2 linked regions of the Accumulibacter sp. genome follow. The protein of the gene in region 1 interacts with the protein of each later gene in a pairwise test. Links are inferred from orthologs where the notes say so. Each region holds a gene or a part of one and is shown on either strand. Other genes may lie near its edges. The genes, in order: menB and rfaD.

Region 1 (3,275 bases):
GCATCCTCGGCGCGTTGCTCACCGGTGTCGCACGCGGATGCCCGGCGCGTATCCTGCCAGCCACTCGTGCGGCCGCCTGCTTGCCCGTGTCGTCGACCACGCCGCCTCCTGGTCACTGTAATTATCGACAGTATAGCGCGTCGAGTGGCAGGAAGCGTCGCTGCCGTTCGGGCACGAAGCCGAGCCCTGGCGAGGCGTCGAGCAGCAGCAGGCCGCGGCCGATGCGGGGTGGCGACCCGGTATCCTCGTGCAGCCACGCCGAGGTGGCAAGACCGTGCGCCAGCCCGTTGTCGAGTGCTGCCGCGACGTGGGCGGCAGCGGTGATGCCGCAGGCGCTGTCGAGGCTGCTGGTGATGATGCATTCGACGCCGGCGTTGCCGGCCTGGCGCGCCAGTGCGAGGGTCGGCAGCAGGCCGCCATGCCGCGGCGGCTTGAGCACCAGGCGGCGCACCGCCCGCCGCCCGACGAGGGCCTCGCCGTCGAGGTGGCGGATCGACTCGTCGACGGCAATGGCGATCGTCGTGCTGTCCTGCAGGGCCTGCAACCGGTCGATGTCGGGAGCGGCCAGCGGTTCCTCGAGCATCTCGATCGGCAGCTTGGCGCAGGCCTGCAGGAAGCGGGTCGCCGCCGCGTCCGGCCAGGCGCGGTTGGCGTCGAGGCGCAGGCGGCAGCCGGGTGGCAGGACGGTGGCGATCTGCTGCAGGAGGGCGACCTCGTCGTCGATGGCGAGCACGCCGACCTTCATCTTGAGAATCGCGAAGCCGGCGTTGCAGGCGGCGCGAATGTCGTTGGCGCCGAGGTTGTGCAGACTGCCACAGGCGGCGTTGATCCGTACGGGGGGCGGTGGCGCCGAGCACATCCCGTGCCGCAGGCGGGTGCCGCTGAGGTAGGCCGCAAGCGGCATCCCGGAACCCTGCGCCAGCAGGTCGAGGAGCGCCGTCTCGACGGCACAGCGCGCGACCGGCGTGGGACAGTCGCCGTCCGGCGCGAGCCGCTCGAGCGCTGCCCGGGCGGTGAGGCCGATCAGCGGCAGCAGCAGCGAGCGCAGCGCCTGTGCCGCGGCCGGCGCGTTCTCGCCACCGCTGCCGGGCAGCGGCGCGCAGTCACCGTAGGCGCGGCGTCCGCTGTCGTCCTGCAGGCAGAGCAGCCAGCCGCAGCGTTCGTCGACGCTGGCGCCCGCCGTCAGCCAAGGCGACCGCAGCGGCAGCCGATAGGGGTGAACGCTCGCTGCAGCGAGCTTCATCGGCGTCGCGGCGGTCCGCCGGAAGTGGTTGCCAGCGCCGTGCCGCCGGACCCGCGCGCGGAGTCCCGGCCGCTGTCGCAGCGCGGGCGCCGATGACGCTCAGGGCCGCCGGCGATAGCGCGAGAAATCCGGTCGCCGCTTCTCGACCCAGGCATTGCGTCCCTCCTGGCCTTCGGCGGTCATGTAGAAGAGGCCGGTGGCATTGCCGGCGAGTTCCTGGATCCCGGCAAGACCGTCGGTATCGGCGTTGAAGCCGGCCTTGATCATGCGCAGCGCCATCGGCGAGAGCTGCAGCATCTCGCGACACCAGCGCACGGTCTCCTCCTCGAGTCCGGCGAGGGGAACGACCGCATTCACCAGCCCCATCGACAGCGCCTGCGCCGCGTCATACTGGCGGCAGAGTAGCCAGATCTCCTTCGCCCGCTTGAGACCGATCGTCCGCGCCATCAGCCCGGCGCCGAGGCCGGCGTCGAAACTGCCGACGCGCGGGCCGGTCTGGCCAAAACGGGCGTTGTCGGCGGCTATCGTCAGGTCGCAGACGAGGTGCAGGACGTGCCCGCCACCGATCGCGTAACCCGCGACCATCGCCACCACGGGCTTCGGGCAGCGGCGAATCTGCATCTGCAGGTCGAGCACATTGAGGTGCGGCATGCCCGCTTCGTCGTGGTAGCCGCCGTCATCGCCGCGCACGAACTGGTCGCCGCCCGAGCAGAAGGCGAGGTGTCCGGCGCCGGTCAGGACGATGACACCGATGGCGGCATCGAACTGCGCCCGGTGCATGGCATCGATCAGTTGCTCGACGGTTTCGGGGCGAAAGGCATTGCGTCGCTCGGGCCGATTGATGACAATGCGGGCGATGCCCTCGGCAGCGTCGTAGCGGATGTCGCTGTAGGTGGCGTCGGCGACGCGTGGCTGCCAATCGAGAGCGGGGCGGATCATCCAGATGGTTCCTCGGCGAAGGGGGAGAAGGCGGCAGTATAGCGTTTGACGAAGACTGACTGGATGCCGGCAGCGCGCCTTCAGGGCTGCTGCGCATGCGGCCAACAGCATTGGCGAGGAGGCTCCGATGCAGCGCAGGATACTCGGCAGGGATCGCTTGGTTGCGGCTTTTCTCGCGGGCTGCGTGCTTTTCAACTACCCGCTGCTGTCGGTTTTCGACCGGCCGAGCGAGGTCTTCGACATTCCGTTGATCTTCGCCTACATCTTCTTTGCCTGGGCGCTGGTCATCGCCCTGATGGCCTGGGCGAGCGAAGCGCGTTCCGGCTAGGCCGCGACGATGCTGCAAGCGCCGGTCCTGATTGCCGTCTCGCTGCTCTACCTCGGCCTGCTGTTCGCCGTCGCCTGGTGGGGCGACCGGCGAGCCGACCAAGGCCGGTCTCTGATCGACAGCGCGACGATCTACGCCCTGTCGATGGCGGTGTACTGCACGACCTGGACCTTTTACGGCAGCGTCGGGCGAGCCGCCGTCTCGGGCATCGGCTTCCTGCCGGTGTACCTCGGGCCGACGCTGGTGATGGCGCTGGGCTGGTTCATCCTGCGCAAGATGATCCGCATCGTCAAGGCCAATCGCATCACCTCGATCGCCGACTTCATTTCGTCGCGCTACGGCAAGAGCCATCTCCTCGGCGGGCTGGTGACGATCATCGCGGTGATCGGCATCGTTCCCTACATCGCGCTGCAGTTGAAGGCGGTGTCGAGCACGGTCGGTCTGCTGCTGGGCTATCCCGACATCGTCATGCCGCATCGCAGCCCGACGATGTCGGTGGCAGCCGACATCAGCTTCTACATCGCCCTGATCCTGGCTGCGTTCACGATCGTCTTCGGTACCCGCCACCTCGATGCCACCGAGCGCCACGAAGGCATGGTGGCGGCGATCGCCCTCGAGTCGGTGGTCAAGCTGGTGGCCTTCGTCGCCGTCGGCGTCTTCGTCACCTACGGCATCTATGGGGGATTCGGCGACATCTTCGAACATCTGGCGACGCACCCCGAACTGCGGCGGCTGGCGACCGCGATTCCGTCCGGTCAGGGATAT
Region 2 (3,252 bases), 1.2 Mb from region 1 along the record:
GGACAACAGTTGCGGCGTGAACTTCTCCACGCCGTCGAAGAAACGCTGGATGATCTCCGCCTCGCCGAGCTCGGGTGCAGCCAGGGACCAGACACGGAAATCCCTCCCCACACGCAGCGCACAGGAAATCACCACCACCCGCTGCAGGTGCAAGGGCAGGAAGTCGTTGCCGGTCGCCGCCCGCCGTCGCTGGAACGCGAGTTCGGCGACTTCCTCATCGGACAGGCCCGGATCGAGCAGATGCAGGCGGCGCAGACCCGCGACGTCCGGAACCGTCTCGATGTCAAAAGCGAGAACCGGCTTCATCGACCGCGTTCAGGCCGGGAAGACGCCGGTCGACAGGTAGCGGTCACCGCGGTCGCAGACGATGCTGACGATGGTTGCATTCTCGACTTCGGCAGCCAGCCGCAGGGCAACGGTGAGCGCGCCACCCGAGGAGATGCCGGCGAAGATGCCCTCCTCGCGCGCCAGGCGACGGGTCATCTCTTCCGCTGCGTCCTGTGACACCGACTCGACGCGATCAACCCGCGTGCGCTCGAAGATCTTCGGCAGGTAGGCCTCCGGCCACTTGCGGATCCCCGGGATCTGCGAACCTTCCTCCGGCTGGCAACCGACGATGCAGATCGCCGCGTTCCGTTCCTTGAGATAACGCGAGACACCCATGATCGTCCCGGTGGTTCCCATGCTGCTGACGAAATGGGTGATGCCGCCGGCCGTCTGCCGCCACAGCTCCGGGCCGGTGCCCTCATAGTGCGCCAGCGGGTTGTCAGGGTTGGCAAACTGGTCGAGGATGATGCCGCGACCCTCCCTTTGCATGCCCTCGGCGATGTCACGCGCCAGCTCCATCCCGCCGTCGCGCGGCGTCAGCACCAGTTCGGCGCCAAAGGCACGCATCGTCTGCCGCCGCTCGACGCTCTGGTTCTCCGGCATCACCAACAACATGCGGTAGCCGCGCGCGGCGGCCACCATCGCCAGCGCGATACCGGTGTTGCCCGAGGTCGCCTCGATCAGCGTGTCGCCCGGCCGGATGTCACCGCGCCGTTCGGCCCGCGCGATCATCGATAGCGCCGGACGATCCTTGACCGATCCGGCCGGATTGTTGCCCTCCAGTTTCGCCAGGATGCGGTTGCCGCGCGCCGCGCCAAGCGTGCCCGGCAGGCGCTTCAGGATCACCAGCGGCGTACCGCCAACCTGGTCCTCGAGGGTCTCAACCATGAGCATTCAACCAGTCGACATAGCGTGCCACACCCTCGCCGACGTCGGCAAAGGTCGCCTGGTAGCCAGCCCGGCGCAACTTCGTCAGATCCGCCTCGGTGAAACTCTGATAGCGGCCTCTGAGATCCGCAGGAAAAGGCACATATTCGATCAATCCCTGCCCAACCAGCTCCGCCAGCGGCAACGGACTCTCACCGGCAAGCGCCCGGCAGGCATTGACGTTCGCCACCGCCAACTCGTTGAAGGTCTGCGCGCGCCCCGTACCGACGTTGAAGATACCCGATCGTTCAGGGTGATCGAGGAAGAAAAGGTTCACGCGGACGACGTCCTCGACGTACACGAAGTCGCGCCGCTGCTCGCCGTCGGCATGACCGTCACAACCGGCGAATAGCCTGACCTTGCCATCGCTGCGAAACTGGTGGTAGTGGTGGAAAGCCACCGACGCCATCCGCCCCTTGTGCGACTCGCGCGGTCCATAGACGTTGAAGTAGCGGAAACCGACCACCTGCGAGCTCGACGAGCCATTCACGGTCAACCTCTGACGGACTATCTGATCGAAGAGGAACTTCGAGTAACCGTAGACGTTCAGTGGCGCCTCGTGCGCCCGCTCCTCGCGGAAAACCCGGCCACCGCCGTAGGTTGCCGCGCTCGAGGCATAGAGCAACGGCACCTCCTGGTCGAGACACCAGTCGAGGATGCCGAGCGAGTAGCGGTAATTGTTCTCCATCATGTAGCGACCATCGCCTTCCATGGTGTCGGAGCAGGCGCCCTGATGCAGGATGGCGTCGACGTCACCGTCGAAATGGCCAGCCAGCAGGCGATCGATGAACTCCTGCTTGTCGAGGTAATCGGCGATGTCGCAATCGACCAGGTTGCGGAACTTGTCGGCCCGTGTCAGGTTGTCGACGGCGATGATCCGGCGCACGCCGCGCTCGTTCAGCGCCCGGACGAGATTGGCGCCAATGAAGCCGGCGGCGCCGGTGACGATGGTGTACATGGAATCACCTCACTTCACTTCACCGCGGCCGCCAGTTCGCCGCCCTCGACCACGGCAGTCCCCAGCTTGCCGACGACCAGCCCAGCGGCGACGTTCGCCGCATGCACCGCGTCCGGCCAGCCGGCGGCGCAGGCGAGCATCACTGCCAGGGTGGCGATCACCGTGTCCCCGGCACCCGAGACGTCGAAGACTTCCCGTGCCACCGCCTTCTCGTGGATCAGCGCCGAGCGGTGGAAGAGCGACATCCCTTCTTCACTGCGCGTCACCAGCAAGGCGTCGAGTTGCAACTGCTCGCGCAAGGCGGTCGCCTTGCGCGCCAGTTCGCCCTCGTCCTGCCAGCGGCCGACGACGGTCCGCAACTCGGCACGGTTCGGCGTCACCACGGTTGCGCCGGAATACTTCGAGAAATCGTCGCCCTTCGGGTCAACCAGAACCTGCTTGCCGGCTGCGTTTGCCAGCCGGATCATCTCGCCAATGTGCGTCAGGCCTCCCTTGCCATAGTCGGAGAGGATCACCGCGTCACAGTCGGCCACCCGGACAGCGAACTCCGCCAGTTTTGCGCGCAGGACCTCGTGCGATGGCCAAGTCTCGAAGTCGATGCGCAACAACTGCTGCTGGCGGCCGATCACACGCAGCTTGACCGTCGTGCTGATCGCCGGATCGACATGCAGGCTGACGTCGATACCGCTGGCTGCCAGCAACTGCTGCAGGCTGCGGCCCGCCTCGTCATCGCCGACGACCGACAGCAGGGTGGCGTGCGCCCCCAGCGCGGCGACGTTGCGCGCGACGTTCGCCGCGCCGCCCGGCCGCTCTTCGCTGCGGCCAATACGGACCACCGGCACCGGCGCCTCGGGCGAGATGCGCGCGACATCGCCGAACCAGTAGCGGTCGAGCATGACGTCGCCGACGATCAGCAGGCGCGCCGCCGACAGATCAGGCAGCCGCATCGACGCTCCGATCGGGCGCAGCCAGATGCCATGCCAGCCTGGCGTCGCGCGCAGCAGGCAACGATGAATGCACGGGAGACTCCTAGGGTGTCA

What was found.
Region 2: the proteins of menB (region 1) and rfaD interact in binary tests that used the Escherichia coli proteins (3 or more experiments, as listed by UniProt). The link is inferred for Accumulibacter sp. from one-to-one orthologs.

Annotation. Positions count from the first base shown.
Region 1 is NZ_JAZKUG010000001.1:4,318,089-4,321,363, reverse strand. What follows is about bases 263-3,222. They hold menB (1,4-dihydroxy-2-naphthoyl-CoA synthase), read right to left. Parts: upstream 2,183-3,222; coding sequence 1,343-2,182; downstream 263-1,342. Other genes in these bases: V5B60_RS19035 (sensor histidine kinase), read left to right, coding at 2,520-3,222; V5B60_RS19040 (hypothetical protein), read left to right, coding at 2,310-2,510; menC (o-succinylbenzoate synthase), read right to left, coding at 263-1,243. Also shown: V5B60_RS19055 (ATP-dependent helicase), read right to left, coding at 1-4; more of menC, read right to left, coding at 122-262; more of V5B60_RS19035, read left to right, coding at 3,223-3,275. UniProt on the Escherichia coli protein: Converts o-succinylbenzoyl-CoA (OSB-CoA) to 1,4-dihydroxy-2-naphthoyl-CoA (DHNA-CoA).
Region 2 is NZ_JAZKUG010000001.1:3,124,064-3,127,315, reverse strand. Bases 211-3,147 are described here. They hold rfaD (ADP-glyceromanno-heptose 6-epimerase), read right to left. Parts: upstream 2,213-3,147; coding sequence 1,208-2,212; downstream 211-1,207. Other genes in these bases: rfaE1 (D-glycero-beta-D-manno-heptose-7-phosphate kinase), read right to left, coding at 2,227-3,147; cysM (cysteine synthase CysM), read right to left, coding at 316-1,215; V5B60_RS13885 (3'-5' exonuclease), read right to left, coding at 211-306. In the rest of the region: more of V5B60_RS13885, read right to left, coding at 1-210; more of rfaE1, read right to left, coding at 3,148-3,159; lipopolysaccharide assembly protein LapB, read right to left, coding at 3,242-3,252. UniProt on the Escherichia coli protein: Catalyzes the interconversion between ADP-D-glycero-beta-D-manno-heptose and ADP-L-glycero-beta-D-manno-heptose via an epimerization at carbon 6 of the heptose.